2 regions of the Paenibacillus pseudetheri genome follow, and region 1 is predicted to be linked to the other one. Evidence: riboswitches for the same ligand, from Rfam matches in the RefSeq annotation. Region 1 holds a riboswitch; the other holds the start of a gene.
What was found. Region 1 has a riboswitch for thiamine pyrophosphate ahead of L1028_RS07395 (ABC transporter substrate-binding protein). Riboswitches for the same ligand answer to the same signal wherever they lie in the genome.

Region 1 (16,323 bases):
GGAAGCTCCAGCTTGGTGAAGATTTGCCACTTGCTTGCGCCCGCCATTTTCATATAATTCATCATGACCTGATCACTTTGAGACAAGCCGCCCATTGCAGCGACGGCTACCGGGAAGAAGCATACCAGTGTAATCAGCACGATTTTGGGCAAAAGACCGAAGCCAAACCAGATGATAAGCAGTGGTCCGAGTGCGATAGAGGGAACATTTTGACTCAGAATAATGAGTGGATAAAAAGCCCGTCTAGCCCAAGGTAAAAGATGCAAGATTAGAGCAACGATCAAGCCTACACCTGTACCAATAGGAAAACCGATTAATGTGAGTCGGAGCGTAGCCATCGTATGAGCCCAGAGACCTGAGGCATTACTGGTGGATTCGCGAGCAATATCAGCAGGACTCGGCAGAATCCAGGATTCGATATGGAATAGAGAAACAGATAACTGCCATACGGTTAAAAAGAAGACGACCGCCACAAGGGGCGGCCATATTAGCTTCCAGGTCGATCTCACGGCCGATATTTCTCCGTCAGTTTGTCCATGCTGATTCCGTTAGGGTTATGAGCGATTTTGATCTGGGAGATCACGCTTGGACTGCCTGCTTCGATCAGCGCCTCCTGCATTTGACGTACAACCTCCAGAAGCTCGCCCAGCTCACCTTCCATAGTAGTTTCCAGTGGATTCACCTGATGTTTAACGCCAGATTTTTGAATAACTTCAATCGCTTTATCTACGTAGGGGATGGAGTCCTCATTGTTTGGAGTCTTAGGAATTACTTGAATGCTTAATAGTGTGTTAGCCACAATAATCAATCCTCTCAAATTGTATAGGTAACCTCAAAAAGCCAACTTTGATAACGAAGTGATTCATTTATAATTGTTATCTACTCCGCCGGTAAAAAATCATTCGTGAATGCACTAGCTGCATCCAGCGGTTTGTCCAGCAGCTTCAAATCATACATCCAGTCGCCGTAATTCTGCCAGACCTCGGTTTTTTGCTCTCCCCAGCGTGGGGCGTCGTCCTTATATTTCGGGCTAAGCCATTTTTGGCTAGCTAGGACAAGCTCTGCATCAAGGTCAGGCACAGCCTTGGATAATGTAGCGGCAGCCTCTTCTGGATGATCAATCGCATATTGATAACCCTTCGATGTGGCTTTCAGGAAAGCCTTCACCAAATCTGGATTCTCAGAAATTTGCTTCTCACTCGTGGTCAGCACAGGGGTGTAATAATCGAGCTGAGGCGCATAATCCTTCAAATACAGCATATCCAGAGGCTCTCCACGCAGTTCGGCTTCAATACCGGTCCAAGCGTAGAAGATCCAAGCGAAATCAATGTCACGTTTGACTGCGGTAAAATAGTCAGCTTCACCAATACTGATTAGCTTCACCTTTTTCACATCGCCACCAACAGGGTCCATGATCGCCTTCATGGCTGCTTCCTCAGCGGGAGAGCCCCAACCTCCGTAAGTTTTACCCTCAAAATCTTTTGGCGATTTAATATTGCGATCCACTGGAGCGGCGAATCCCGAAGTATTATGCTGAATAATGGCTGCAATCGAGACAAGAGGAACGCCTTGTAGACGAGCTAGAGTCAATCCTTCCTGAGCGCTGATCCCAAAAGCAGCTTCCCCAGAAGTAACCATGGTATCGGAGCCCGCTGCGCCAGGTTGAACGATTTCTACATCCAGACCTTCTTCCGCGTAATAACCAAGATCCTTGGCTACATATAGACCGGTGTGGTTCGTATTCGGTGTCCAATCCAGTGCAACCTTAACTTTGGTAAGCTCTTTTGGAGCATTTGATCCGGTCGCAGCATTCGATTCCGCAGCAGTCCCTTTGTTTCCGGCTGTATTCCCATTGTTGCTGCCGCATCCGGCAATCGCAAGAATGAGCATACAGGTGAGGCTAAGTATAAGTGCTTTTTTGACTTGCATGTCTTCTTCTCTCCTTTAAGGTTGCCAGATCCCGTCATCCAACATGAACCGTAAAGTGTAGTATGTACATTTCTTCTACATCTTTTGTGATCTACACAAAAAAAGCGCCCCGAGTGATCGGGACGCTGGCTTGGCGCAAGGTTAGTAAAGGTCACAGGGACCAAAACCAATTGGCGATTCCTACGCTGGCATTATCCAGATCAGGTATAAGGGTCAGTATCTTGTGGGATACAATCTCAGCCGGCCAATTCCAGCACCCCTGGTTCTATGAAGTTAACGGGTATTTCTCGCTTAAACGCTAATCGTCCTTATAAGGACGCTGAAGGCGTTTATGCTTGCATACGGTGTATTATAGACGGCTGTTCTCGGAATGTCTAGTAGCACGCTCCTAAATTTTTCAAATCTCTTAGTCCGTTTTCATTAATCCAGATCTTTATGTTTCTTGCGATGACGCCGCTTAAGCTCAGTAACCAGAGCACCTAGCGTAAGGACAACACTGATCATTATCCCGCTCATAATCACGAAGAGAGCAAGGAACTCAAAGGGGGAATAGCTAACCATCTTACTCCATTGAATCTTTCCATCCAGATCGTCAATGACTTGATTCATGCCATAAATCCCACTTACCACCGTAAATACAGTGAGGATCATCAGCAGATTATCCCGGCGCTTCGACTGGAATTTATCTTGATACTGAAACAGGTCAGTCAAGGTTTCTTTTACTTCCTCGAACAGAGCGTCGTTCCCGTATACTTTACGCAGCTGAAGGAAAATCTCCCGTCCTTGCGACTGTGAAATCAGCTCCAAGAAATAGAACTTTGCCGAGAATTTATTAATCGAGTAGATTAAATTATCGATCTCATCATAATCGTGGTTTATACGTAGTCGGGAATGCATATTTGCCAGCTTTAGCAGAACAATTTTGTGGAAAATATTGAGTAGAAATCCGTAATAATATTGCCCGTACATCTGGTTGGCCAGGTTAACGGCGATCTTTGGTTCAGCTCGGGTTAGGCAGCAAAAGGTCTGCTCATTCATCATATAATACGTATCTGGGCCCCATCGATTATAGGAATGCTCATGACAATAGTTCGCAATATACGCTGGATCGCTGGCACTGGCATAGGGCTTCCCGTTTAGATCCATTCCATCAAGCTGAGAGGCGCGATAGCGTATATTTACACTAATCTCATCAGAATCTCCTTCATTCTGAAAGCCGTAAAAGGCTTGCACCTGCATTCTTTCATCTACGAAAAAGGGAAGGGTCTCGAAATAAGCCCCATTGATATCCGAGTGATCCAGAAAAGGCTCCAGGCCATCCACCAGATTTCGGAAGACAAAATCCTCTACCATCTCATAGGTCTGTTCCCCGCAATGGATATAGGTGTAGTCATCCTGTACGAAGGTATTCTCAAGCGTCCGGAAGCGGTCCGCGAATTCCAGTGCAATACTAAAGGGAATCGAATCCCCCTCAAGTTGGACACGTATCGTCACAAATCCAAGCTGAAAAGGACATATGAATATATCCGTCGAGAGAATTTTAAAAAATATAGACTGCTGAGGAATCTCTAGAATACAGTCCAGATTATTGACTCTGGAAAAGCGGCGGAAAGAGTCTACATCCTTCTTGCGTGGAAAAAGAATGTGTGCAGCAAACGGTAAATAGGTGCGCTCCATCCGTTCATGGGAAACACAGTGGCCTTCTCCGTAATAGGCATTTTCTAGCTCTTTATTATCCAGAAAAAAACGTGTGAAGCCATCATCCTGCAATTGTTGGATAAGCTTCTTAGAATCGCCCTTTTTTATTGAAAAGGGAAAAATAAACTGCATAAGCGCAGTATGTAATAAAGGCTCAGTTGAAAGCTTATCCATTCATCGTCCATCCTTGTGCTCAGAATATGCTTATAGTTGACATTACCCTAAAAGGATTAGGTTGATACCATTCTTACATTCTAAATACTGGAACTCTTTCTTTGGACTGCTTGCCTGGATTGGAACCTCCATGCGGCAATGCTCAGCAAGAACAAGAAGGTGGCAAAACCGGCAAGTAATCCAGCAGTTTGTGCCACTTTTAGATGGTCCATAGACCAGCCCATGAATAGGGGCAGCAGAGCTCCACCGACACCTCCAGCAGCGATCATTATGCTGGGTGTTGACTCTTCGGCTCCTGGCAGCATCTTACTGGAGAAGACTAGAGCTATGGAGAAAATACCGGACATAAATAGCCCAAGTAGCATAATTACGATGAATGCAGCTAATCGATTATCTGTGAACGGAAAAAGAGCCAGCAGTAACAAGGTTAGTAAACAGCTACTTAAAATGTATACACGGTAAGAAATTTTCTCTGCAATCACTCCAGCAAACAATCTTCCTGTAGACATAGCTAGCCAAAAGAAAGTAACTGTCAGCGCCGCAGCAGATTCTGTCATCCCTAGCTTGGCGATAAAGATGGCGGGCATAAAGTTGACCAGACTCATCTCCGTACCTACATAGAGAAAGAAGAAAAGGATGAAGATGCTCAGCAGAATCCATTGTTTCCCTTTATACGGAAGCTGTGTGCTGGACTGCGAGAAATGCGGGGATGCTGAGACTTTGCGAGGTGCTCGCTCGTCCAGTATGCGCTGCAGATTCCCAAAATGGCCTCTTCCCCAGAGAATGAGGGAAAGTAATGAGAAGCCAGCGACAATTAGGAATGCCAATCTCCATGCTCCGGTAGCAATGAGCGGACTGGCGATAAGAGGCATTACAAGTGCTCCTATCCCAAATAGGACTTCAAGTCGGCTCATCGCGATCGCGGTTCCTTCTGTCACAGCTCCGATAATGATGGTGCCGATGACGGCTTCGATCATACCGAAACCAAAGCCAGCCGCAACAGCAATAACATACATCCACTCCCAAGGAGGTAGAAAAGCATACGCAATCTCAGCAGTTAGGAGAAGAGCGGTGGCGATAATGATGCCTCCTCGTTTCCCAAAACGGCGATTGAGTAGGGGAGAGACAAGCACACCAGCCAGAAAACCAGTGAATTGACTAAAGATTAATTGCCCGCCGGCACTATAATTTTGGTCATAATGCTGTAACAGAACGGGAAGAATAGATCCCAGCACTACATGAGCAAGTCCAATGACAAAGTAGGAAAGACAGCCGATCCAGATCAGTTTTTTCACGAAGTAAGCCCCTTATATTGAAAGTAGTTTATGGAGTAAGTTCGGATTCAATGTGACCCGGAAGGGTACATTATAATAAGCACCATTGTTATGATAAATCCAAACGGTGAGCTTGGATATATAAACTTTTGTTTACATGCTTGAAGGGAGAGATTTACGTAATGGATAACAAACAACTGGAGCAACTCATTATTAGAGCATTGGATGACAACAAGTTCGGTTCCTTTGGTACGATCGAAGAAGGAAATAAGCCGAAAGTACGTTATATGGCCATTTTCCATGAGGGTTTGAAGATTTATTTAGCTACCAATCGCAAAACGCATAAGGTGGAGGAGTTATCGAATAATCCGGATGCTTTTTTGCTGCTTGGATATGAGTCAGGCGGAAGCAAGGATGTGCTGGAGATTGAAGCCACCGTTGCCATTTCTAAGGATGAAGGGCTGCGCACAAAGGTATGGAACAAAGAGCTGGAGCCGTGGTTTACAGGGCCTGACGACCCTAATTATGTGATTCTTGAACTTACTCCAACGCGTATTGAGTATGTTGGCAGTAATAAAGAGCATGGCGTGTGGACCCCCTAATTTAAAATCGATTCCGATAGCCTTCCTATCCCCCACGGGTTTAGGAGGGCTTTTTTAAAAGATAAGTCCCTGAGTGTCCTGTTAAAACATGTTATAATGACTTCAACTTTTTACGTAATTTCTCAGGGGAGGACTTAAAATACATGACCGTTACTCTGTTATATATTGAAGATGATCATGAAATCGGCAGCGTCGTGTCTGCGGATTTAAGTGAGCGTGGTTATAGTGTGCGTTGGCTGCGGAGCGGGGAGGGAGCGACGGAGGAAGCTTCGCCTTGTCAATTGGCTATTCTGGATGTAATGCTTCCGGGCTTGGATGGCTTTACTGTCGGACAACGATTGAAGCGGGCGTATCCTAAGCTTCCGATCTTGATGCTCTCCGCGCGAACTTCCATTGATGATAAACTGCAGGGACTTGAGTTCGCGGATGATTATCTGACGAAGCCTTTTCATCCAGATGAATTGGCAGCCAGAATTGAAGTGCTGCTCAGGCGGAACGGGGCATCTGTTCAGGATTCGCTCACGCTAAAGCACCTAGTCATATATGAAGGGGATAACCGAGTAATAAATGCTCAGACTCAGGAAGAAGTCATGCTTACGGGTAAGCAATTTCAGATTTTTTCTTATTTGCTGCGTCATCTCGGCCAGATTATGACGAAGGAGCAGATTTATGAAGCCGTCTGGAGAGAAACCTATCTCGAAGGGGATAAAACTTTGATGGTACATATACGATATTTGCGCGAAAAGTTAGAACTTGATCCGGGCAATCCGGTAATTATAGAAACTGTCCGAGGGATCGGATATCGGGTAAGAGCATGAGGGGGTTAGGGCGCATTCGCAAGCAGCGTAACTCCTCTTTGCTATCGGGATATTTGCTTATTATCGTTTCTGCACTGCTTTTTATTCCTGTGGTCCTGCCGTTATCTTTTGTTCTCTACAATATGGTTAATGAAGTGACCAAAGGGGCTCCACCTGTAGACACCTCTCTGTATTCGAGTGTTGCAGCGCTGGAGACCATGTGGCATAAGGAGGCACTTCAATTGGAAGATGCTTCTTCGGAAGGCATAAATGAGCGCCTACATGAACTGAGACGGAAATACACTGAGGCTACTATGTTTTGGGTAGATGGGCAGGGAATGACCCAGTTGATTCTCACACCTGATGAAGGCAATCCGGATCATGGCAGCGGAGTTCCGGAGCAGTGGACTGCGGCTGAGGCTATTTTTTTTATGAAAGAAAGTACAAAGCGTGATCCTTTAGCCATCGTCGCCTTCATGGGAGACCGAGTGGATGCGGGCAAAGGGTTTATGGTAATGCAAATTCCAAACAAGCTGCTCAACAAAGGGGCTTATGGGGGAGTCGGGGCTTGGGCTTTATATTACTTTGTGCTCTTTGTACTTTTTGGAGGGTTCGCACTGGTTTCTTTGCTGTTCTTTAGAAAAATACGCAAACGGCTACTACAGCTACAAACCGCGATGACGATTACGGGGCCTGATAGAATGCCTAAGTCTATTATGACGGGCAAGCTGGATGAGATTGGCAGACTGGAGGAAGCTTTTAACACGATGGTGGCGAAGCTTGACGAAAGTCGAAAGAGGGAAATCGAAGAGGAAGAGCTGCGTAAGCGTCTAGTATCCAACTTATCTCATGATTTACGCACACCGCTAACCGTTATCCGCAGCCACATTCATGTAATGACTAAGGAGAGCTTAACCCCGCAAGGACAACAGTCCTTAGAGCTAATGGATAAGCGTATAGCAGATCTTAGCGTCTTGATCGAGAATCTTTTATCCTACAATCTCCTCAACAGCGGACGGATCACTTTGAAGCGGGAGCGTAAAGATGTCTTGCGCTTGTTGCGGGAAAGTGCTGCTGCTTGGTACCCCGTATGGGAAAAAGAGAACTTCGAGATCGATATTGACCTGGAGGCTGAACCGCTGTTCTGGATGGTGGATGAGGTCTGGTTCCGCCGTATTCTTGATAATCTATTTCAGAATATTGTACGTCATGCCAGCAGTGGTCTTTATGTAGGGATTTCTACGGAGTCCCGTAATGGGCAACGTGTTATTTTGATTACGGATCACGGCAGAGGCATCCAGAGTCCATCCGATTACACAGGGGCAGGATTAGGGCTGTCAATCGTGGATCTGTTGATGAAGCATATGGAGCTAGAGTGGGATATGGAGAGTACTGGAGATGGAACTTCCGTAGTAATCTTTAATCCGCTGTAGAAAGAAAAAGCTCTCACGGGAAATAATAAAAATGAGCTCAACGGCACCCGTTTTCACAACGAACGGTCAGAATAGGCGTAATATATTTGGTTGTAGTTATAATGTTTAATAGGGCCATTTAATGGTTCCAATGCTTCAGGAGTTACCAATGACCTGTGTTGAAATATTTCGAAAAGGGGCAAGTTGAGTGGAAAAGACTGAAAAAATATACAACACTGCAGTAGAGGCAACTTTAGAGGTGATTGGTGGGAAATGGAAACCTGTTATTCTCTTTCATCTGACATTCGGTAAGAAACGTAATAATGAATTTAAGAGCTTGATTCCTGCAATTACTCAAAAGATGTTAACGCAGCATCTTCGGGAGCTTGAAGAAGAAGGCGTCATCTTACGTATTTCCTATAATCAGGTACCACCGAGAGTTGAGTATGAGTTGACAGAATACGGCTGGAGTCTAAAGGAACTCCTACATCTGATGTGCCGTTGGGGGGATTCGCATATAGAGAGAAAGTACGAGGGAAAGGCTACCGTTCTCGCTAATTCAATGCTTACAGGGGTCCCGCCAACATTTTAACGAAAATATACACTAAGGACTATTCAATAGTTTTAAAAGCCGGGTTTTCCTACTCTAAGGAATCCGGCTTTTGTTTTATTCTCGTAGTGGACGTAATGTTTGTTTTGCGTTAACAGCCAGTGATCAGTGTGATTAGACTGGAAAATAAAGCACTAGACAGGCCACGGCTGCCATATGGGGCGTTGCACTTCTGGTAGTCTTCCTGATCGATGGCCGCCGACACTCAGCCTTTTGCAAAAAAAAATAAAGGAAACCGAACTTTTTTTTGATAGAGAGACAATATAGTGTGTAAGCAGCTTACTTAGGAGGGCCCTCTGAATGCAAAGTGAATACATGTACCAGTTACTCATAAAAATGAAAGACGGTGATCAACAGGCGTTTCATACGATGTATGATGCCACCTATCAGGACGTCTACCGGACAGTCTCCTTTCTGGTGGATCATCAGCAGGATCGGGAAGATGTTATGAATGAGATCTATATGCAAATGTGGACATCAATTGCTAACTACGATACGAACCGACCTTTCCACTTCTGGCTACACGGCTTGGTAATCCGTCAAGTACAGAGATTTCGGGTCAAGAGCTGGCGGAGATTCCGAATTTTTGAACGCATTCGTGCCTTCTCTCGGGAAGAGTCTCATTGGGATCAACCTGCTGTGTTGATGGATGGGACGAAACAAATGATATCGAAGGCAATCCAAAAACTGACCGACAAACAGCGAATGGTGATCATCCTCCGCTTTTTTCACGACTATACTCTTGAGGAAATCGCGACATTGCTCGATATTCCGCTGGGTACAGTCAAGTCCAGATATCATGCTGGCCTTCAGGCGCTTCGAAAAAACATATGGAATCTCCCCCCAGAAAGGATGGAAAAGATCAATGCTAACTGAACGCAAAATCCGTGAACATCTGCACAAAGAGGCAGAAACTATGGAGTGCCCTCCGGCTATTTCCAAACGAATAGAACAATCCTATTCTCAATATTTGCAACCAAAAAGGAGCGAAATAACCATGAAAAAACGATTGATTGGTGGAATAGTTGCTGCTGCGATTTTAATTCCAACCGCAGCATATGCGGCCCCTACCCTGATTGAAATGTTTACTAGAACACCAATGACTGCTGAACAAGTCAAGACGGATGAGGTTGGCAAAGCAACACTTGAGAAGCTGTATAGCACATTTCCCGAAACAAAATCGTTTGAGATAATCGATGCAAGCAACGTTCAAGGTGTCCAAACAAGCATCATACTGCAGGAAAAAGAAGGAACCGGCAAAAAGATTACCCTTCATACAAACAGAATTACGGGTGCGATTGAACACGTGATTCAAGAGAATTGGGAGCCTAAGGAGAAGCCACTCACTACTTTATCCGATCAGGAAATCAAGTCGAAGGTAGATTATCTAATTGATAAAATGTATGGCAACATCGAAGAGTACGAATTTGCTTTGGAGAAAATGGAGAACCCGGATCAAAAAACGTATATGTTGAATTACACCAAAAAGGGATCAAAAACACCGTTCTATCAGGTATTTGTTCAGAGCAATACAATCAGTGTTTCTCTGATCGGAGGTGAGACTACACCTTCAAACATTAAAGTAGAAGGTTTATTCTCTAGAAATGGTAAGCCTGATTATTCTGCTGATGCCTATCTAAATGATGCAAAACTATTTTCTTTACTGAAAATTAGCCCAGAAGAATTAAAACAAGAATTAGCAAAAGGTAAATCTGTTGTGGAGATTGCAGCATCTAAAAATGTCTCTAAACAACAAGTAATTGATGTCATTGCAAAAACACAGGTTGAAGGACAAATTCAAGGTGAAATTAATGGTGAAGTTCCTAAAAGTAATCGTTCAAATGAACAACAGTTAAAAGCTATTGAACCAAAAGTATTACAAATTATTGAACACAAAAATGAAACACCAGCGAAGAAATAACAAGTCAAGGCGCATAAGGTATAGAACCCAATAGATAATCCAGAGCCAAAAACGATCATGTTGAATTACACCAAAAAGGACAAGGATTGAACTAAACTGTTCTTCCAGGTATTTGTTCAAGGCAATACAATCAGTGTTGGGTTGGTCGGAGAATAGGAGTACAAAAACCTCGACTCTGAACGGTGACCCGTAAGATGGAACACTTTTTAAAAGTGTCCCTTCCTGCGGGTCATTTGTGTTTTAATCAAAAGTACGAATGGACAGAACGGAGATTTTTATTTTATACGGTAATTTACGGGATGACTTTACGCTTGCGGAAGTCGTCAAAGATGTTCATAAACATTGCTTCGGTATCGACGAATTCGTGAAAGCCTAAACGACGTGCCTTAGTGCCGTCGGCAAAAAAATCGTAATCCCATGCAAACACGAAATCACCGAATAGCCAAGAGGATACGTCATTATAGGAATGCCGAGCAAGCCCATGCTTCTCAAAGCTGCTCCTTGTCCGCCATGACAACGTCCAGAGACATCTGCAACGGAGGCGCTGTTTCCATGCCAAAGTATTGAGCGATCTTCGGCCATAACTCATTCCAACGAAACAGGTCGCCGTTCGTAATGTTGAATGCCTGATTCGCACAGCGCTCGTCGGTCGCCGCCCATACTGTTGCCTTTGCGAGAAGCCCAGCGTCTGTCATCTCCAAGAGGCTGTTGTATGCTCCCGACTTACCTGGAAACCGCAGGGGTATTCCAACTTCCTTCGAAATTGAAGCGTAAACCGCTATGACCATTGCGAGGTTCATCGGATTTCCAAGTGAGAAGCCACAGACTACAGAAGGACGGAGTGCCGACCAAGTCCAAGCCTTACCTTTTTGCCGTTGTTCTAAGAAATCCTGCTGATCAATATTGAACTCAGGTGGCATATGGTTAGCGTCTGTCTCACGAGCAGGAGTTTTGAAGGGGCCGAGATGTGCGCCGTATACCTTGTATCCTTGCATCAGACTGACATGTTTCAAGCCCGACGCGATTGGCTCGATCACTTCTACGATGTTCATTAACATGGCGAGATTCGGTGGAACAAGTTCAGCCCAAGTTGGACGGTCTTGGTAAGCAGCATAAAAAATGTGTGTTACCTCAGTTAAATCGCTTAACTTCTCGTGGAGCTCGTCTATATGAAGTAGATCCGCAGCCACATATCGAACATGGTTGCTAGATTCTCCACCGCGACGCGATACGCCGATCACGTCCCAATCAGGAAGAGTGATGAGGTGATCGATGAGGTTGCGACCGATAACACCATTTGCACCCACGACCAAGGCGACTTTGCGTGTTGTTGTAGATTCGATATTCATAGTGTTTCAGCTCCTTCTGTACTATTCTTTGTACAGCATTATTCTGCATCAACTAACCATACATAGGAAGTACGCACTTTAAAGTGACATAAGCACTTTAAAGTAATGCAACAGAGGAACTATAGCTTTATATAGACCACAACTAGGCAACCCGGTAATTGGAAAAACAAATATGGTATTGCGTCATGACTAACGGTACACGTTAGGTCAATCAAACAGCGTCAGTCTAGGACTTTATTTTCCCGTCCAAGGCTGCCGCTGTTTCTATTATATTGAACATCCCATCGTCAAATTTAAACAAAACTTAAACTTCGTGCCGCCTTGTTCTTAACCTTGGGACGTTATGCTAATTACCGAGGTGAAGAACATGAAAGAAACAGTGATTGAAACGAAGGATTTATTAAAAAAATACCGTGGCCGGGCTGCGGTGGAAAATTTAAATTTGAACATCCGCAAGGGAGAGATCTATGGCTTTCTTGGCCCAAACGGGGCAGGGAAAACAACAACAATTCGTATGCTGCTTGGACTGATCACTCCAACATCAGGAAGGATTGAAGTATTCGGCCAGGATCTTCGCAAGCATAAACTGCAAATTTTGCGGAAGGTAGGGTCGCTTGTCGAGTCTCCATCCTATTACGGGCACTTAAGCGCTGTGGATAATCTTGAAGCCATCCGGCGTATCCTTGGTGCTCCGAAGTCACGGATTGCTGAAGTGCTTGATATTGTTTCCTTAACAGGGGAAGAGAAACGTCCAGTTAAAGGGTTCTCCCTCGGGATGAAACAGAGACTAGGTATTGCTGCTGCCTTGCTCGGGGAACCGGAGCTGCTTATTCTGGATGAGCCGACGAACGGACTTGACCCGTCAGGGATTCAGGAAATTCGCGGACTGATTAAACGATTGCCGCAGGAGCAAGGGATTACTGTCGTAGTATCCAGTCACTTGCTTAGTGAAATTGAGCAAATGGCGGATACCGTAGGAATCATTCGTCAAGGGCGAATGGTGTACCAAGATAGTATAACGAATCTGCAGCGGCAAGCCGGGGGAGAAATGCGGTTAGCAGTCTCGGACCCGGAGGCCGCGCTGCGTCTTGCTGAAGAACGGGGGTACACAGGGATACTTCAAGACCAAAAGCTAGTCTTCTCCCGGATGATCGATGCAAGAGTTGCCTTGCTAGTCAAAGCCTTGGTAGAGAATGGGCATGCTATTTATCGTGTAGAGGAGCGGAGACAATCACTTGAGGACTTCTTCCTGCAGGTTGTAGGAGGAGAGGAATCATGATGTGGCGGGCACTGTCGGCGGATTGGCTCAAAATCCGTGGCAAGGGACTCTGGTTTCTAGTGTTTCTTGGACCGCTTGGACTTGTAGCCATGCAAGGCTTGAACTTCGGCCTTCGTTATGATTATCTTCGCGAGCAGTATAGCGCGGATTTATGGGGTGGGCTTCTGAACAATGTGGCTGCATTTGTACCCATTGCTCTTTTTCTCGGAGGGACCTTAGTATGCTCGTTGATTGCAAATGTAGAACATCAGATGAGCTCGTGGAAGCAGCTCTTGGCGCTACCTATCTCACGTACTTCAGTATTTATGGCTAAGCTGGTGTTATGTCTGGTGCTAGTGGCGGTTTCTTGTTTGCTGCTCTCGGTGGGTACAGTTGGTTTAGGGCTTGTTTTGGGCTTCAAGGTCGAACTGATTCCGTATTTGGATGTGTTACGAATTGGCTTTATGTCCTATATTGCAGCGTTGCCGGTTATCGCTTTGCAGCTGTGGCTTTCTCTGGCTAACCGTAATCAGACATTGCCAGTTGCTCTTGGAATAACCTTATCTCTGGTGTCTATCTTCTCCATGTTACTTTCAGAATGGGTTCCTTTAACATGGCCATATATGGCTTGGGAATCTTCGCATCGTCTCTTATTTAGCGGCGCAGGGTTGCTGCTGGGGCTGCTGATTCTTTTGCCGGGTGCACTGCACTTCGCACGAAAGGATGTGGATTAACGATGAGTTCATTTTGGAGAGTGTTGTCGGCAGAACGATTAAAAATGTCCAAATCATATGTCTGGCTTTTAGTTATAGGCAGTCCGATTTTAGCATTAATTCCCGGGGCATTGGCAGATAATCAAGGGGAGAAGATGAGCTGGGGACTGCTGTTAAATGTGATGTCTATGATGCATGCCTTGTTGTTTCTACCTGTGCTCTCGGGTATTTTTGCCGCACTGATCTGTCGCTATGAGCACCATGACGGGGGCTGGAAGATGTTGCTGTCTTTGCCCGTGACCCGGTTATCGGTGTATCTCTCAAAATATGTGATGATTATCGGATTGCTGGCTGCGGTTCAACTAACGTTCCTGGTGATGGTACTAGGGATGGGCTTATTCCGAGATGTTCCAGGATCAATTCCTTGGTCGCTGCTACTAAGTTCGGTATTTGGCGGCTTTGTTGCCTGTTTGCCACTCGCTGCACTGCAGCTAGCGATCTCTCAAGGCTGGAGCAGTTTTGGTGCCCCACTGGCGCTTAATGTGAGTCTGACGATTCCCAATATGCTGATTGCCAATTCTTCAACCTATGGCCCCTATTATCCTTGGGTACAACCGATGTTGGCTATGATGCCATATGGTGATGACACGTTTGGGGCTTTTAATTTACCGTTTGAAACGCTGATGATGGTAGTGGGCGGCAGCTTTATTGTGTTTTTTGCGGCAGGACTACTCTCCTTTTATCGTAAAGCGGTCTGATTTGCAGCGATTCTTATAAACGCCTTCTCCATGGACATCCAGAGCTGGTTTTCATATAATTGAGGAAAACAATCAGCGAAGCTGACTAGCTGGTGGAGGAGGCGATAGCATGGAGCCAACGGCATTAGAAGATTGCGATAATACATGCAAGGGTTCGGAGCTTGAACCGGAATCCATTGCATTGATTCTGCCTGACCGAGAAATAACGGATAAAATGGCAGAAATGTTCAAAGCGTTAGGTGATCCCACACGAGTGCGGCTCATTTACGCTTTGTCCCAGAAAGAATTATGTGTACACGATTTGTCCGTGATCCTTGATATGGGACAATCTGCGATATCCCATCAGCTCCGTTATTTGCGGAATTTACGAATTGTGAAGCGTCGTAAAGAAGGAAAGACGGTATTCTATTCGCTCAACGATGCGCATGTAGAGCAGATCTTTCTGCAGACACATGAGCATGTCCGTCACGAATAGCTGGGTGTGAAGTGGTTTTTTTATACGAAAAAAGAGGGAATCCCCAAGCCAGAATTGGCTGCCGGGATTCCCTTTCTTATTTATTTTGTGTCCTAATCATTTTCTATGGATTCAGGAGGGCTTTTTTATGTCAATAGCGGCTATAGGGTTCGATAATATGCCAGCTTATTAACTTGATTGATTTAGGTTCTTCGTTATGTTTGGTTTTCTAAAGGATAGAGCCAGCCAAAGACAATACACAGCGAGTACGAGAAGAATGAATAGATCGATCCCCATATACTCGCTTGTATTATCGTTACCAACAAACTGAATCAGATTATGTACAAAATGAAACAATATCAGCGGTAGAATATTATTATTTTTCAGCATCAATAAAGAAAGCACAAAACCGATCAGAAGAGAATATACGAGCTGTAGGAGGATTTGCGTTATATCTGTGCCGGATAAAGCATTAAGTAAGTGGGTAATAGAGAAGAGTATGCTTGAAGTAATCACGGCCGTTTTAGCGCCCTTAGTGAGTAAAGTCTTGAAAATAAATCCGCGGTAAATACTTTCTTCCACAAATGCGACCAGTAGGGTGAAGAAGATGAAGAATAGTACCTCAGACGTACTGATCTCACGAAAACCTTTAAAGGATATGGTGATCAGGACGGCAGCTAGAGGCGCATAATAGATCCACTTCCCAGAGGATATGGTATTCAGAGGACGGAAGCCAAGATCACTCCATTTGTTCTTAACCGTAAAGTAGATGATCAGTACAAGCGCGATTGGGATAAAGGAGATTAGAACAGGGGCGGTATACGAAAGCTCTTTAATTGTAGCGTAAGTCCCGGCAGCAGATACAGCTAAAAGTAACAGTACCTCAATAATAACAACGGTCCAAACAGGGTGTTTCTGTGAAAAAGAAGACGTCTTGGCTAGCTTTGACATGGTCTACATTCATCCTTCCTTCTGTGTAATTTAGTTGCCAATCCATCTCGAGTGCGATCATACATTATTTACCATATTTTCGCGAAAAGATCAATTTATTTAATTTTTATGGGGGCGGAGAAAAATGGTGTATATCACGTATTGACCTTCAAAAATAAAGGGAATATAATAGCAATAAGATAACATATGAACAAGTGCTCATATATGGTTTTTATTTGAGGAGATGTGCCGTATGGATACGATGCAAGGAAAAGTAAAACGTCAGTGGGAATTAGAAGGCTTAGATTGCGCCAATTGCGCAAGGAAAATTGAAGATAAAGTGAAGAAGATCGAGGGTGTATCGTCTTGCTCCGTTAATTTTGTTACGAAGACAATGACGATGGAAACCGCCGCAGGTTATGAGGAATCGGCGATTGTAGAAGC
Region 2 (16,323 bases), on a different contig from region 1:
AAAGGACTTCATGAAGGTTGTATTGAGCAAACCTATCGGTTATTTGCAAAACGTCTTTATGCGATCGAAGGGACCCCTGTGGATGAAGAAGGGCGTATCCGAATCGATGACTGGGAGATGTCCCCAGATGTACAGAATCAAGTGACTCAAATCTGGGATGAACTCACTACAGACAACATCTATGAATTGACAGATCTAGAAAGCTACAAACAGGAGTTCTTCCAGTTATTTGGATTTGAGACTGAGGGTGTAGATTATGAAGCTGAGACTGATCCAGACGTAACAATTACCAATCAGCGGTAAACAATACATTATGTTGCGGACTATCTTCTAGCAGATGTTAGTGGTTGCTCAAGTGCATACAATTCTTCTTCAATGGAAATCATCTTTTGCTCTATCACTTTACGGGCATCTGCCAGTGCCTGATTATAAATATAAGGTGAGAGTTCTTTGAGCATAAAATCAAGAAGATTCTCACTTGCTAATTGGCCAATTTCGCTAGACAGCTCCGTTTCAAAATAATCCTGAATGCTGGATGTAATTTGTAGTTTATGTTCTCTCTGTATTTTTATCGGCTGCATGATCGTCCTCCAATTTGTATGGTTTAATATTCAGATTATTAATACAGGAAAAATGACGTGCTTGCGCACGTCATTTCTTATATCTATACCCTTAATTAATCTAAACCCACCACATTTCTGCTAGTGGCTCCTCAATCAATACTTGTTGAAGATTACTTACAGCTTTGGAGAAACCTTCTTCCACAGACATCAATCCATCTTCATGTTCAATACTGACCACATAATCATATCCTACCAAACGAAGAGCGCTCATAATGTCAGCCCAAGTCTTAAGATCATGTCCAAAACCAACCGAACGGAACTGCCATGCACGGTCAAGCATTTTGGTATAGGATTGCATATCTGTTAAGCCATGCATATTGACATTGACTGGATCAATAACTGTATCTTTAGCGTGGAAATGATGGATTGCGCCTTGGCGTCCCAAAATATGAATTGCCTGCACCGGATCAATTCCTTGCCACCACATATGGCTCGGGTCAAGGTTAGCTCCGATTACCTCACCCGCAGCTTCTCTCAAACGCAGTAGAGTACCCGGTGTGTGAACGGAGAATCCGCCGTGTAGCTCAAGACCAACCTTCACATCATGCTCTGCGGCAAAGGCTCCCCATTCAGTCCAGTAAGGAATCACTTTATTCTCCCATTGCCAATCCAGAATTTCTTGATAATCATTTGGCCATGGCGCTACCGGCCAGTTCGGATACTTAGCACCCTCATGATCACCTGGACATCCAGAGAATGTATTTACAACAGGAACCCCAAGCTTCTGCGCCAATTTGACCGAATTTACAAAATCCTCATGATCCTTCTGGGCAAGCTCTTTTTGCGGGTGTAGCGGATTTCCATGACAGCTCAGTGCACTGATCGTCAATCCACGGGATTCCACAGCATGTTTGAATTCTTTCAATGCCGTCTCATTCTCGAGCAGCATCTTAGGATCACAGTGACTGTTACCAGGATTACCTCCTGTACCAATCTCTACCGCCTTTAATCCTTTGGACACTACATAATCAAGAGCATCCTCCAGCTTGCGACCGCCAAACAAGACCATAAATACTCCAAGTTTCATTGTAAGTCACCTCTTTTGCAAATAGTTTACTTACCTTCACCATACATATCGAAGTCTTTCAGCACTTGATTCTTCTCAGCAGATTCAAAAATAGCCTCAATCAAATTCTGAACACGCAATACTTCGGAATTCTTAACGATTGGCTCTGCAGTTCCCTCAATAACGGCTGCGAAATTGTCATAGAAGCTAGAGCTTAGAGCCGCAGGTTGAGGTAAAGCTTCTGTAATGGTAGCTCCTTCCGAAGGAGGCGCCATCGTTTTAGTTAATCCTACACCTGCGCGAATAGGTTTAGGCTCAATCTTTTGGCCTTCATTGTTTCTAGTGACTAAACGTCCAGTCAAAGACCAATCCTCGATAATTCCCGTTCCTTCAATACCCTTCACATACCATCTAGGCAGCGTAATAAAGTTGGTTGTACCCACCTCAACGATAGCTTTAATTCCATTCTCAAACTGCAGAATAGCTTCAAAACCATCATCCACATCATTGCCAAGAATAAAGCTCAGACTGCTGCTCACACTAGTGACTTTGCTATCGATCATAAATAAGAGCTGGTCCAATAAATGAACGCCCCAATCCAGCAGCATACCTCCACCCTGTGCCTTCACATGACGCCAGTCGCCAGGAATACCATTTGCTCCGTGTACACGGGATTCGATCTGGAACAAAGAACCGATGATTTCTTGATCGTACATTTTTTTGATCGTTAAGAAGTCCTCATCCCAACGTCTATTCTGGTGAACCATGAATACACGTCCTGCTGCATCTGCAGCGGCCAGCATTTCTTGAAGCTCTTCCTTCGACATAGCGACCGGCTTCTCACAAATAACATGTTTGCCAGCTTGCAGAGCTCGTACAGCAATTTCTTTGTGCACATCATTTGGTGTGGCAATAAGAACAATCTCAACTGCAGGATCTGCTAATACTTCTTCATAACTCTCATATACCTTGTAGCCAGCTTTGGCGGAGTCCGTACGACGTGCTTCAAGCACGTCGTATGTTCCTACCACTTCAAGGGAATTATTCTCCTTAATCAATTCTGCGTGATACTTCCCCATTCCTCCAAAGCCAACAATGACTACGGAATGTATGTTTGAGCTCATGACTTCCACTCCTATTTCCTAATTAATTATCTGATGTGCCGTCAAAATAGACAGCGCGACCTGTACGGGAAGATTCATAAATAGCTTCCAAGATTTGAGTTACGACGAGGGCCTGTTCAGGTTTAACTACTGGGTCCTTATCATCTCTAACCGCTTCAAGCCATAGGCGAGCTTCTCGATCGGATTCACTCTCTTGACCTCCGTCATAGAAAGCTACACCGCCAGCAGACAAATCTACTTTGGTCTCATACAGACGTCCACCACGGTCACCGTTTAGGCGCAGTCCGTCCTTCATATCCGCACCACCCTCTGTACCTGCCAGAAGCGTTTGAGCTTCTCGATACTCAGATACATTAAGCGCCCAGCTGGATTCCAATACAATTATAGCACCGTTTTCCATGGTAATAAATCCAAAAGCAGAATCTTCTACTTTAAATTGTTCTGGATCCCAAGGACCAAATGCGTTACCACCGTTTTGGCGGTTACCCAACTTATGGAAAGCCGATCCCATAACACTGCGTGGTTTATAATTGTCCATCATCCATAAAGTAAGATCAAGTGCATGAGTTCCGATATCGATCAGTGGACCGCCACCTTGTTTCTCTTCATCTAGGAATACGCCCCAAGTAGGAACTGCACGACGACGCAGCGCGATTGCTTTTGCATAATAAATTTCACCCAGCTCGCCGTTTTCGCAAACCGCTTTGAGGTACTCACTATCCGAACGATAACGATTCTGGTAAGCGACAGACAGTTTCTTGCCCGTACGTTTGGCAGCATCTAGCATTTCTTGTGCTTGAGCTGTGGTCTTAGCCATAGGCTTTTCACACATTACATGATTGCCAGCTTCCAAAGCAGCTACAGTAATCACGGAGTGACTGTCATTCGGTGTGCAGACATGAACAATATCAAATCCGCCAGCTTTCAAAAGCTCGGTGTAATCCGTATAAACTGCAGCACCTTCAACTCCATAAGTCTTGGCTGCTTTTTGTGCACGTTCTTCAACGATATCACAGAAAGCTACCATTTCAGCATCCTTCTGACGTGATAAACTTGGCATATGTTTTCCATTTGCGATTCCACCGCAACCTACAATAGCAATTTTCAACTTATTAGACATTAACTTTTCCTCCTTGATTTGCGTATGCTTTTACCCATTTCAAACTATCTTCTACACTTTCTAATGGTGAACGACTGCAGAAATCCTGCTCTACTACCGCCCACTCCACATTTGCCTGTACAGCTGCATTTAAAATTGCAGTAAGATTCACTTCACCTTCACCTAGTACAACAGTTTCCGGAGAGCCGTCTTCATTTTTCTTCAAATCCTTCAGATGGATGATCGGCAGTCGACCTGCGTATTTATTAATATATTCAACTGGATCATAGCCTGCATGATGTACCCAGCAAGTATCCATTTCCACTTGCAACAGGTCAGCCGGCACCTCTTCAAACAATCCATCAAAAGCAGTGCGGTCACTATCAACAAACTTATCTGTTAACTCGAAATCATGATTGTGATACAGAAGAACTGCTCCGCCCGCTTTGCACTTTTCTCCAATAACCTTCAGATTCGCGGCAACCTCTTCATAGTTACGTTGTTCTTCTGACAAATAAGGAACAATCAAATTGGGATTTCCAATCTCAAGATTGTAAGAGATCTCTGCTTCTGTATCATTCAACAATGCGTCATATGGACGATGTGCGCCGAGTGCGACCAGTCCAAGCTCATTTAGCAGTTGTTTAACTTCTGCTGCGGTACGACCGAAATAGTGGAAAAACTCTACGCCTTTATATCCAAGGGCTGCTACCTTACGCAGTGTTCCTTCAAAATCCTGTTCCAGTTCTTCTCTAAGCGTGTACAATTGCAGACCTATCTTCAGCATTTTCTAATCACTCCAATGGGTTTAGGGTTGGCTTACTAATTCATTTAAACTTCTTTCTGCTGCTCGTCCCCAAAGAGATCAACAGCAGCTTTCACTTGAACAATAATGCTGTTGCAGAATTGACTAATCTGATTCCCGTTAGTTTCCTTCAACTGCCATTCTTGTTTGCATAGCTAATATCGTCTCCGTATAGCGTGGATGGTCGATTTCTTTCTTTATTGCTTAGGTACATAGTAATATGAAAGCGTATATAATAAAATGAATAATATGATTAAAACATGAACAATCTGATTATCATTTCTAAACGTCAAGGAGGACACATGACCCAATCAACTACCTGTCACGTTTTATCCGCTGGATTTTCCTTTCACCGCAAACCTTTTCATATGTCACATAGCCATGGAAATCAGAACTATTTAATTCGTCTGCAAACAGAGGGCCGAAGCCGAGCAATGATCGACGGTGTGATGACTCCAGTGGAGAGCGGCGATATCATGCTGTTTGCTCCTAATGATCCTTACTATTTAATCATTGATAAGGAAGAGTATCCTGTAGGTAAACCGCGGATCGAAAGCGGAGATTATCATATTTTTTGTGAAGGAACTTGGATTGTTGAATGGTGGGAACGTGCTCAGAGACCCTCACTCTTAAGTGTGCCACTTAGTGAGAATTTCCTCGGCTTATTTCGTCAGCTGATTCTTGAGCACAGACGTCTTTCCGATTTCTCACCAGCGATATCTGCCTGTTATCTGCAAATCCTATGTATGGAAATCGACAGACTCATTACAGATCAGCCAGCGATTACGCCTAAAGGCTATCTAGCTTACCGAATGAAGCAATATGTTGAGGAGCATGCAACCTTACCTTTTCTGTTGGAGGATGTTGCCGCACATGTAGATATTTCCGTCTCCCGTGCCGTTCATTTATTTAAGGAGGCCTTCGGGACCAGTATTATCAAATATGTAAATGATGTCCGGCTAGAGATGGCAAGAGAACGAATCACCTTCAGTCCGATGCCGCTGGAGCAAGTAGCGGAAACTTGCGGTTTCGCGAATTATACTTATTTTCACCGTGTATTCCGAAGTCGTTTTGGCATGTCCCCTAGACAGTACCGTGTACACAGCAGAACTCAAGTATGATATAGAGGTAAGTTGCATCAACAAGCAAAAACGCCTACAGCGTCCCTAAAGGACGGTAAGCGTTTTTGCGAGAATGTATTGCGTGAAACGAGTACTTTCTTATATTTTGAAAATAGGGCTATCCCTGTAGTAAATAAACTACTACGAGGATAGCCCTTATTTCTATATTCAAACAATACTCATGTTAATGAGATGATTTTTCTTTTTCAGCTATAATAATCAGGAACATTGGTCTGCGATCCTCGTCCTTCATCCACGGATCATTGCTCATTTCATCAGAAGGTTTAGGTTCTTTGACTGCTTTGATAGCAAATCCGGCTCCAATCAAGTCATTGAAGTAGGTTGAGATTGTACGATGATATTTAATCACATTTTCTGTTAAGAAGGTCGTTTCACGCAATCCCTCAGACTGATAATGATCTACAGGCCAATGGAGACGATTACCTTGGTCATCCACGTACCAGTCCTGTTCATTTCGAGAAGTAAAAATGGGATGCTCCACTGAAAAAATAAAGCTGCCGCCTGGCTTAAGGTACGTATGAACCTTGCAACAGATGGCTTCAAAGGACTCTACATAATGCAGGGCCAATGAACTGATGACCACATCAAATTGTTCGCTCGCAAATTCAATGTCCTCAATCGGCATCTGCATATAAGAAATAGCTGGATCGTCTGTTTTTTCACGCGCTTCATGTAGCATTTTTTCAGAGATATCTACGCCAACGACTGAGCTTGCCTGCTGCTCGCGTGCATATAGACAATGCCAGCCAAATCCGCAGCCTAAATCAAGAACACTTTTATTATGTAAGTCTGGGATCAGAGGTTGTAATACATGCCATTCTCCAGCTGCTTCAAGCCCGCCAATGGAACGAGGCATTTGTTTATAGGCGGAGAAGAAATTTGTATCGTCATATTTATTTTGTTTCATCAGTTATATATCTCCTATCCATAATGTCTTCCATCAGTATATTCTTAGTGGCACATTATTTTCAAATGGCCAAATGAAAAGGAGCATCATCTTGGAAGATCCGCTCCTTGTGTTTATTCTTATTCAATTGCTGTTGTTTGCTCGGCGTTAACCGTACATGCTGTGAAATGGCGCTATAATCCCCATTGGATCTTCGACTTTGAGCTGCGCACCAGATACCTGAGCGCTCTGCCTTTAACAAGGCTTTTTGAGTCTTGGTTCGTGCCATGTGGCACCACTCTCCTATTCATTGATGAACTATCAGACAACTATAGTTTAACATAATACAGACTATGAGCGCAGCCAGAATTCCGTTACAATGAGATCACTGCTAGTTTTCTAACTTATCTAAATAGATTCGGAGGTTTTTAGTGATGAAATACGATGTTTTGTACGAGGGTGCTTTTGCAATGTTGAAGGTATATCTGGATCCCGGCGAAAGCGTTAAAGCTGAGATGGGCGCAATGGTTGCCATGTCGCCTAACGTAGAGTTAAAAGGAACGGCTGATGGAGGCGTAATGCGGGGTCTGGGAAGAATGCTGAGCGGTGAAAAGTTCTTCTTCCAGGAACTCAGAGCTATCCGTGGTCAAAGTGAGGTCCTACTGTCTCCTGGATCATTAGGTGATATCCAAGCTATCGAATTAGATGGATCCTATAAGCTGTTAGTTCAAAAGGACGGATTCTTAGCCGGAACGGAAGGCATTCAAGTAAATACCAAAATGCAAAATTTAACACGCGGACTTTTCTCTGGTGAAGGCTTCTTCATTGTAGAAATCAGCGGCAGAGGAACAGTATTCCTGTCCTCCTTCGGAGCGATCCACGCCATTAATTTAGCACCTGGTGAAGAGATGATTATCGACAATGGACATCTCGTCGCCTGGCCAGATTATATGGACTATAAGGTAGAAAAAGCAGCCTCGGGTTGGTTGAACAGTTTAACCAGTGGTGAAGCGCTTGTCTGCCGTTTCCGCGGAGAAGGTGTAATCCTCGTTCAGAGCCGTAACCCAGGGAGCTTCGGAACGTGGATTAAATCCTTCGTGCCCACTCGAAGCTAAGAAAAAAGACGCAGGATTTCCCATAAGTAGGATTTCCTTTAACAGTTTAAAACGCAACGTAGCGCTTCTCCGGTTTTTAAGAAGCGCTGCTTAGCGTGCAAATTAAGGAATATCTCCCTATAATTCAACTGATTTGTTGTGAAATATAGATATTTCGCCGATTTATAGAGAGGATTTCCCCATTTCCATTCATATCGGCCAATTATGAGTTCTTTAGAGGGATTTTTCACCTAATTACTTTCCAAAAAAGAAGCTGCCCCCTAAGCAGCAATTACTACTTCTGGGACAGCTTCTTCTTTCAATTAGAAAGCGGGTCTTAAGAGACCGCTTTGTTTGCTTTTTCTTTTTTGCAGCCCGTTCGTTTACATGTGCCATAAGTGCCCTTGAAATCAAGGCGGTGATCCGTGACGTTAAAGCCATATTCACGTTCCACTCTTTTCTCCAGCTCCACCAGCCAGTCATCCTTAATTTCCTCCAACCTGCCGCACACACTGCATATCAAATGATGATGCATGTGAGAATGATCATTCCCGCGCAGATCGTAACGAGCGACTCCATCTCCGAAGTTCATTTTTTCTACAATGTGAAGCTCGCATAAGAGCTCAAGTGTACGGTAAACCGTTGCCAGCCCTAAATGCGGATAGCTGAGCTTAACAAGCATATATACTTCTTCTACGCTGAGATGATCTTTCTCATTGTCGAGCAATATGTTCACTATGGCCTCACGCTGGGGCGTTAATTTATATTTTTGCGCCGCAAAAAGCTGACTGATATTTGAAATTTGATCCATTTGATCTCCTACCTTCCCGGAATGATTTAACATCCGTATCCACTGAGACGCACCCATTTATGCATCAAAATATTAAACGTAAATAGTAATCGTTACGATATAATCATATCAAAAATAATCACGAATGAATAGAGCCTGACATCATTATAACATTTTAGCTCTCTTATCCAAAGTTCTTTCATCTATTCCTGCCTATTTTTCTGCCAAAATCTACTTTTTCGTGAAATAATGCAGGTTTGACCGCAACCTTTCCATATTTTTCTGCGTTTAAGAAGTTGATAGCGGCCACGAGGCCTATCCATACAACGAGGTGAAATAACCATGAATATGAAAAAAAGAACGTTAGCCGCGATTACAACCGTTGCGATTCTCTCCTTCTCTCTGGGTGGCCAAATATTTGCAGCCGGAAACACCTTTAAGGATATTGACAATATAAACGGCAAAGAAAAAATTATTTCTTTAAAAAATCAAGGCTTGATCAAAGGGGTTAGTGAATCCCAATTCCTGCCCAGCTCCAAAGTAACAACAGCACAAGGGATCCAGTTCATTTCGGGTGGTCTCCAGCTTAGTCTCGCGGCTATTGATTTCAACAAAGCTCCCGTTGCTAGTGGCTTGTTCACGAAAGTCAAGGATAAAGCTTGGTACGCTGAAGCCTTTATCAATGCGTATTACAATCGTGTCGAGCTTCCTAAGGATATTGATCCAACCAAAACAATGACCAAAGAAGAGTTCACCAATTATCTAGTGCAAGGGGTCGAAGGCATTGGGAATCTGCCAATGATCAATATAGTGCCCGTAGATATCGCTGACGATGCTGCGTTGAACCCTTCTTACCAAGGCAGTATTCAACGTTCGCTTAAATACAAGATCAATAGTTTAGACGCCAACGGGAAGTTTAATCCGAAAAGTGAAATCACTCGCGCCGAAGCTGCGATTATGCTCTATAATGCTTTGGAATTCATGAAGACCGGTATTAAATCCTAACCTAGAAGCGACGCACCACTAACATTGAATGTTAAACAAGAAAAAGCAGCCCAGGTATAGTCCTGAACTGCTTTTTTTGCGTGTTGTTCTTCTTCTATACTTCTTCGCCACTAATTCTGTTCAGAAATTGCAGAGCACGAGGATGTTGCGGATGCTCAAGAACTTCTTGCGGAGTCCCTTGCTCTAGAATATGGCCTCCATCCATCAGAATGATCCGGTCAGCCACATCAGCAGCAAATTTCATCTCATGGGTCACTATCACCATAGTCATTCCCTCTGCCGCTAACTGTTTAATAACCTTAAGCACTTCCCCCACCAACTCAGGATCAAGCGCAGAGGTAGGCTCATCGAACAACAGCACCTCTGGATCTACTGCCATGGCACGAGCGATAGCTACCCGTTGCTGCTGACCACCAGACAGTTGGTGCGGATAAGCATCCGCTTTGTCCTCCAAGCCAACTTTGGTTAACAACTGAAGGGCATGTTCGCGTGCTTCGTCCTTGGATCGTTTCTGGACCGTAACCTGCCCCTCCATTACATTGCCTAGTGCAGTCATATGCGGAAAAAGATTATAGGACTGAAAGACCATCCCTGTTTTTTGGCGTAATGCCAAAATGGACTTCTGGGGAATTTTCTTGTTATCCGTGAAATTAATTTTAATATCACTGAGCGATAAGCTTCCTTGATCAGGGACTTCAAGCAGATTAAAGCAGCGTAAAAGCGTTGTTTTGCCTGAACCCGATGGGCCAATAATGACCAGCACCTTGCCATGCTCCATTTCGAGATCAATGCCCTTTAATACCTGCAGCTCACCGAAGGATTTATGCAAATTAAGTATTTCAATCATAATTGTCTCCCCCTTTAGCTCGCAGAGTAACGACTCAGTCGTTTCTCCAAGTAATTTTGCAGTGCTGATAACACTGAGCAGAATAGTAAATAGAACAATCCTGCTTCGCAATAGATCAGCAGTGGCTCATAGGAGGTGGAAGCAACCTGTTGTGCTGTTCTGAACATCTCCGTATAGGTAATGGTCGCTGCCAGTGAAGTGTCTTTGACCAAGCTAATAAAGGAATTCGATAACGGCGGTACAGAAACACGGGCAGCTTGTGGTAGTATAACGCGGCGCAGTGCCTGGGCACGAGTCATCCCAACGGAGAAGGCCGCCTCCCACTGACCTTTATGTATAGACAGGATAGCAGCACGTATGATTTCTGATGAATAAGCCCCTACACTAAGCGTAAATCCAATGGTCGCGGCTATGAAAGGGTCGAGCACAATTCCAACTGCCGGCAAACCATAGAAAATAATAAACAGTTGTACCAACAAAGGCGTTCCACGAATGACCCATACATAAAAGCGAGCGATTAGCTTCGGAAGTACCCACGGGGAGAGACGAGCTAGTGCAGTCAATATCGCTAAGATCAATCCCAGTGCAAATGATATCAATGCCAAAGGAATGGTAAAAGCCACCCCAGCTTTTAGCAGGGGTAGCAGTGAATCTAAGAAAATTTGTATTTTGCGGTCATCCATTTTTAGACATCCTTTTTGGCTCCAAGCTGGTCAGCTTCTGAAACCTTGTATTATTTTGAAACGTCAGCACCAAAGTATTTCTCAGAAATCTTTAAGTATGTGCCATCGCTCTTCATTTCAACAATTGCATCACTAACTGCTTTTATCAGCTCATCGTTGCCTTTTAAAAAAACAGCTGCGCTTTGCGAACCGTCAGGAATCTCATCTACCACTTTAATTTTCACATCAGGCTTTTGCTTCTTCAAGTCTAGATAAGACAAACCATCATTTACAGTCGCATCAATACGACCTGAGGTCAATAGGTCCATCGCTTGATTGAACCCGTCTGTAGCAACGATTTCAGCACCGTTCTCACGGGCGATATCGGAAAGGTTACTGGTTAGCGATTGTCCGGCTTTTTTACCCTTAAGATCTGCAAATGTTTTGATATCCTCATTGTTTTCGCTCACTATCAATACCGCTTTAGATACGATATACGGTTCAGAGAAATCATATTTCACTTTACGATCTTCATTAATGGATACTTCGTTAAAAATAACATCAAACCGCTTGGCATCCATCCCAGCAAAAATACCGTCCCACTGTGTCTCAAAAAATTCTGGTTCAACACCGAGACGCTTCGCTACTTCCTCAGCAATTTCTACGTCAAAGCCGGTCAGTTTCCCCGAAGCGTCATGATAAGTAAAGGGTGCATACGTCCCTTCTGTTCCAATACGCAATTTACCGCTAGCTTTAACAGCTTCCAGACTGTTTTGCGCAGTGGCTGTATTTCCACCATTCGTTCCAGCTGAAGAATTCTTAGAAGTATCGGTATTCGAATTATTGCCGCAGGCCGCTACAAACACCACGGTTAACGCCAATAGAATAGTTAAACTTAGTTTTTTCATTATTAATTCCCCTCTCTTTACCCGGAATTCATCCGGTAAATTGTATACTACACTGGCTGCTGTTTACCGTCAATGGTTTTTTCCGATTATATACATCGGAATTGTAATATTAGGTAAATCTCTACCCTTATATTACCCATTCTTAGAATAATCCTTCATAAGATCCTCTCTTTACATCTCAGAAAGATATGGTATATTTATAAACAAATTAAATATGGACCTGTTATTTCACTAGGGGAGTCGGCCGACTGAGACGGAGCTTCAAGCTCCGGACCCTTGGAACCTGATCTGGATCATACCAGCGGAGGGAAGTGGAGCAGAATTTTCATCCCATGCATTTTTAGTGTTCCTATGCAGAATGAACTTTTTGACCCATTTATTTCCCACCGGAAATGAATGGGTCTTTATTTGTTTACATTCAATCACAAAACTTAAGCGTATGCTTCCGAAGCAAGTTTTGTTTGAAGCCACACAAGAAGTTTATCAATCACAAAACTTTTTAGGAGGTTCGATCATCACGACAATCCTATCCATTCAAGGCTTAACCTACTCTTTTCCGGAATCAGAACACCCCCCTGTATTCGCAGATCTATCCATGGATATCAGGCAAGGAGAGTTTGTCTCTGTCATTGGGGCTAGCGGATGCGGAAAAAGTACGCTTTTCAAAACTATAGCAGGCTTGCTCGAACCCACTCATGGGAAAATAATAATTCATTCGAACTCGTCATCCTCTACTCGCTTAGGTCAGATCGCATACATGCCTCAGCAGGATTTGCTGTTGCCTTGGAGAACCGTGCTCGACAACTGTCTTTTGCCCTGGGAGATTAAAGCAAGGTTTAGCAAACAACAGACGATCTCTCACATTCGGAAAATGCTGTCACACTTCGGTTTGGCCGATGTAGAGCAGGCATATCCCCATGAGCTATCGGGTGGCATGAAACAGCGAGTCGCATTTCTACGAACGCTTGTAGCTGGTGGCGGGGCCGGTCTTATGCTGCTAGATGAGCCATTTGGAGCGCTCGACGCTATGACCAAACGTGAGATACACCGTTGGCTGTTGGAGCTTTGGGATGAGCTGGGTCAAACAGTGATGCTCATCACTCATGATCTAGAGGAAGCGCTATTACTAAGCGATCGGATTTATTTATTGTCTGGAGGCGTGCATAGCGAATTACAGGAGATCGTCGTTGATTTACCAAGGCCAAGACATTACAAGCTGAACTATGAACCCCGGTTTATAGCGTTACGGGAAGAGTTGGAGCGGAGACTGTATGCAGCCCATACCTTTTAAAAAATATCTAAACAATTACGGCCCCTTCATTCTACTGCTGTTGTTCATTCTTGTGATCTGGGAGTCAGCTGTTCGTCTTCACTTGATTCCAGCCTTTATCCTACCTGCACCTTCTTCAATAGGTATCGCATTGATCGAACACAGGCAATTACTCAGACCGCATTTATTGGCGACACTGCAGGAAATATTGGTAGGTTTTGTTCTCTCGGTTATCTGTGGTTCACTGCTGGGCACCGGAATGTTCTTGTTTCGCCCCCTTGAAAAGGCCATCTATCCGTTCCTTATTATCAGTCAGACGATCCCGTTAATCGCGCTATCCCCCATTTTTATTATGTGGTTCGGGTATACGCTGTGGAGCAAAGTGGCTGTTGTCTTTCTAACTGCCTTTTTTCCAGTCGTTGTGAGTACATATGACGGACTTCGTACAAGTGGTCAAGCCTACAAAGACTTATTGTTAACATTTGGCGCAAACCGCTGGCAACTGCTTTCTAAAACCCAAATCCCGTTGGCGCTGCCCTCCTTTTTCTCAGGACTAAAGCTATCCATTGTGTACTGCGTAATTGGAGCAACCATCGGCGAATGGCTCGGAGGCAGCAAAGGACTCGGTTACTTTAGCCGAAGGATGGCCGGAAATATGCAAAGTGCTGAAATGTTCGCCGCTGTATTTCTGTTGTCCGCGCTCGGTGTAGTGTTGTTTCTGATGATAGCTCTGCTCGAACCATTATTTTTAAAGAAAAGAGGATCTAAGCAATGAATGATTTGAACTCCCCAAGAAAATGGCTTATTCCCGTATTTCTCATATGTTCAGTCCTAATCTTCACCAGCTGCGGAAAAGCATCCAATGTTAGTAGTCCTCCTACTAATTCATCTAATAACGAAATTAAACAAACGCACAAGCTGACGATTATGCTCGATTGGTATCCCAATGCCGTTCACTCTTTTTTATATGCCGCTGAGCAGAATGGTTATTTCCAAGAGGAAGGCCTGGACGTAGAGATCCAAATGCCCGCAGACAGCAACGATGCACTGAAACTTGTGGCAGCGAATAAAGTCGATTTAGCGCTTAGTTATCAACCTCAGGTGCTCATGGCACGCAGTGAGAACATTCCAGTACGTTCGATTGCAGCGATTGTGAGACATCCACTTAATCATTTAATGGTACCTCAGGCTGGAGACATCCATAGTCCTAAAGACCTCTCAGGTAAACAAATTGGGTATTCTTCCATTCCTCTTTATGAGGCCATGATTCATACGATGATCCAAAACGATGGGGGTGACCCTAAGGCCAGCAAATTAATCGACGTAGGCTTTGACCTTATTCCGGCGATTGCGACGGGGCAAGTGGATGCCATTATGGGAGGGTTCATTAACCATGAACAATTAATCCTGGAAAAAGAAGGTCATCCCGTTAAAGGGTTCAATCCCACGGACTACGGTGTACCCGATTATTACGAGCTAGTCCTTGTCGCCAGCGATCAAGGACTACAAAATTCTGAGTCCTATTTCAAAAAGTTTCTAAATGCAATTACTAAAGGACAACAATTTGTGCTGGAGAATCCGGAAAAAGCGTTAAATTTGCTGCTTGCACACGAAGATGAGACCTCTCCACTCGATAAGAAAATTGAAGAGAAGAGTCTATCGATTCTACTACCGCTAATGGATGCGGGTGACCAAGATTTTGGATATCAAGAGTCCGCCTCTTGGGAAAAGGTACGACAGTGGCTATCAGACAATGATTTACTGTCTACTGACATCAAAGCCGAGGATGCTTTTATTAATCTTTAAACATTAGCTTTTCGTTTATAAAACTTGAGGAGGAATTATCATGAGTTATCTATCCAAGGTTCGGGAATCCAATCCACTGGTCCACAATATCACCAACATCGTCGTAGCCAATTTCTCGGCCAACGGTCTTTTGGCGCTCGGTGCCTCCCCCTTTATGGCAGATGCTCACGAGGAAGTGGTCGATATCGCCGCATTTTCATCTGCCGTAGTTCTAAATATCGGCACACTGAATGACTACGCCATTCAATCCATGGTGCTCGCGGGACAATCTGCGAATAAGCACGGCGTTCCCTTAGTTCTTGATCCAGTGGGTGCGGGAGCCACTTCTTATCGAACAGCGGTCACTCAAAAGCTGGTGAATGAGATGCAAATTACCGCTCTGCGAGGGAATGTAGCGGAAGTTGCCAATGTCATTGGTGAAAGCTGGTCTATTAAAGGGGTAGATGCAGGCGAAGGGGATGGCGATATAGTTGTCTTGGCTGAGACAGCCGCTCGGAAGTTAGGCTGTGTAGTTATCATCACCGGAAAAGACGATGTCATCACAAATGGAGATAACACCTACATTGCCAGCAATGGTCACCCAATTCTAACGAAAGTAACGGGAACCGGTTGTCTGCTAAGTGCAGTAGTCGGTGCATTTCTAGCGGTAAGTGAAGGAGCATCTCTTGAAGCCGCAGGCGAAGCTCTCTCCTTCTATGGAGTGGCTGCTGAAATCGCCGCTGAACTAACCACTGGACAAGGTACGGGTAGCTTTCAAATCGAGTTTCTAAATCAATTGAGCTTGGTCACAGCTGAAACTTACCAAGATAAATCAATAATCAAGCAACTCAGATAACAACCCTAAGGAGAGAACAATGATGATATCTAAAGCTTTAACCATAGCCGGCTCGGATAGCGGTGGTGGCGCTGGCATCCAAGCAGATCTGAAAACCTTTCAGGAGCTTTCTGTATATGGAATGAGTGCTATTACGGCTGTGACAGCCCAGAACACTCTCGGAGTTCAAGGCGTTTATCCGTTGACACTGGAAGCTATTACTCAGCAGCTTGATTCCATTGGACTTGATCTGAAGCCGAATGCTGTGAAGACCGGGATGCTTTTTAACAGTGACATCATACGTATCGTAGCAAAGAAGATCCAGCAATACAGCTGGAGTAATCTTGTAGTTGATCCTGTAATGGTTGCTAAAGGGGGTTCCACGCTGCTACAGCAAGAAGCTGTTCAGTCCTTAATCAATCATCTCCTCCCGCTAGCCTTA

Region 2: linked by a shared signal. The riboswitch ahead of L1028_RS08750 (ABC transporter ATP-binding protein) and the one ahead of L1028_RS07395 (ABC transporter substrate-binding protein) in region 1 are both predicted to bind thiamine pyrophosphate.

The regions. Positions count from the first base shown of each region.
Region 1 covers NZ_CAKMAB010000006.1:66,141-82,463, reverse strand. Annotated here, with positions in the region: gene L1028_RS07405 (ABC transporter permease) at 1-509, opposite strand, end outside; gene L1028_RS07400 (thiamine-binding protein) at 506-799, opposite strand; gene L1028_RS07395 (ABC transporter substrate-binding protein) at 880-1,929, opposite strand; TPP riboswitch at 2,090-2,200, opposite strand; gene L1028_RS07390 (hypothetical protein) at 2,350-3,801, opposite strand; gene L1028_RS07385 (MFS transporter) at 3,882-5,096, opposite strand; gene L1028_RS07380 (pyridoxamine 5'-phosphate oxidase family protein) at 5,258-5,677, shown strand; gene L1028_RS07375 (response regulator transcription factor) at 5,821-6,495, shown strand; gene L1028_RS07370 (sensor histidine kinase) at 6,492-7,907, shown strand; gene L1028_RS07365 (winged helix-turn-helix transcriptional regulator) at 8,095-8,478, shown strand; gene L1028_RS07360 (sigma-70 family RNA polymerase sigma factor) at 8,797-9,372, shown strand; gene L1028_RS07355 (hypothetical protein) at 9,362-10,417, shown strand; partial or broken gene L1028_RS07350 (SDR family oxidoreductase) at 10,710-11,766, opposite strand; gene L1028_RS07345 (ABC transporter ATP-binding protein) at 12,134-13,045, shown strand; gene L1028_RS07340 (ABC transporter permease) at 13,042-13,758, shown strand; gene L1028_RS07335 (ABC transporter permease) at 13,761-14,495, shown strand; gene L1028_RS07330 (ArsR/SmtB family transcription factor) at 14,605-14,970, shown strand; gene L1028_RS07325 (CPBP family intramembrane glutamic endopeptidase) at 15,139-15,900, opposite strand; gene L1028_RS07320 (heavy metal translocating P-type ATPase) at 16,133-16,323, shown strand, end outside.
Region 2 covers NZ_CAKMAB010000007.1:109,024-125,346, forward strand. Annotated here, with positions in the region: gene fabV (enoyl-ACP reductase FabV) at 1-303, shown strand, start outside; gene L1028_RS08680 (DUF2164 domain-containing protein) at 324-581, opposite strand; gene L1028_RS08685 (sugar phosphate isomerase/epimerase family protein) at 682-1,650, opposite strand; gene L1028_RS08690 (Gfo/Idh/MocA family protein) at 1,677-2,753, opposite strand; gene L1028_RS08695 (Gfo/Idh/MocA family protein) at 2,776-3,873, opposite strand; gene L1028_RS08700 (sugar phosphate isomerase/epimerase family protein) at 3,866-4,639, opposite strand; gene L1028_RS08705 (AraC family transcriptional regulator) at 4,960-5,778, shown strand; gene L1028_RS08710 (class I SAM-dependent methyltransferase) at 5,963-6,706, opposite strand; gene L1028_RS08715 (hypothetical protein) at 6,768-6,974, opposite strand; gene L1028_RS08720 (TIGR00266 family protein) at 7,120-7,800, shown strand; gene L1028_RS08725 (Fur family transcriptional regulator) at 8,117-8,590, opposite strand; gene L1028_RS08730 (S-layer homology domain-containing protein) at 8,912-9,574, shown strand; gene L1028_RS08735 (amino acid ABC transporter ATP-binding protein) at 9,669-10,421, opposite strand; gene L1028_RS08740 (amino acid ABC transporter permease) at 10,436-11,104, opposite strand; gene L1028_RS08745 (amino acid ABC transporter substrate-binding protein) at 11,155-11,991, opposite strand; TPP riboswitch at 12,215-12,318, shown strand; gene L1028_RS08750 (ABC transporter ATP-binding protein) at 12,587-13,282, shown strand; gene L1028_RS08755 (ABC transporter permease) at 13,263-14,036, shown strand; gene L1028_RS08760 (ABC transporter substrate-binding protein) at 14,033-15,067, shown strand; gene thiM (hydroxyethylthiazole kinase) at 15,108-15,902, shown strand; gene thiD (bifunctional hydroxymethylpyrimidine kinase/phosphomethylpyrimidine kinase) at 15,925-16,323, shown strand, end outside.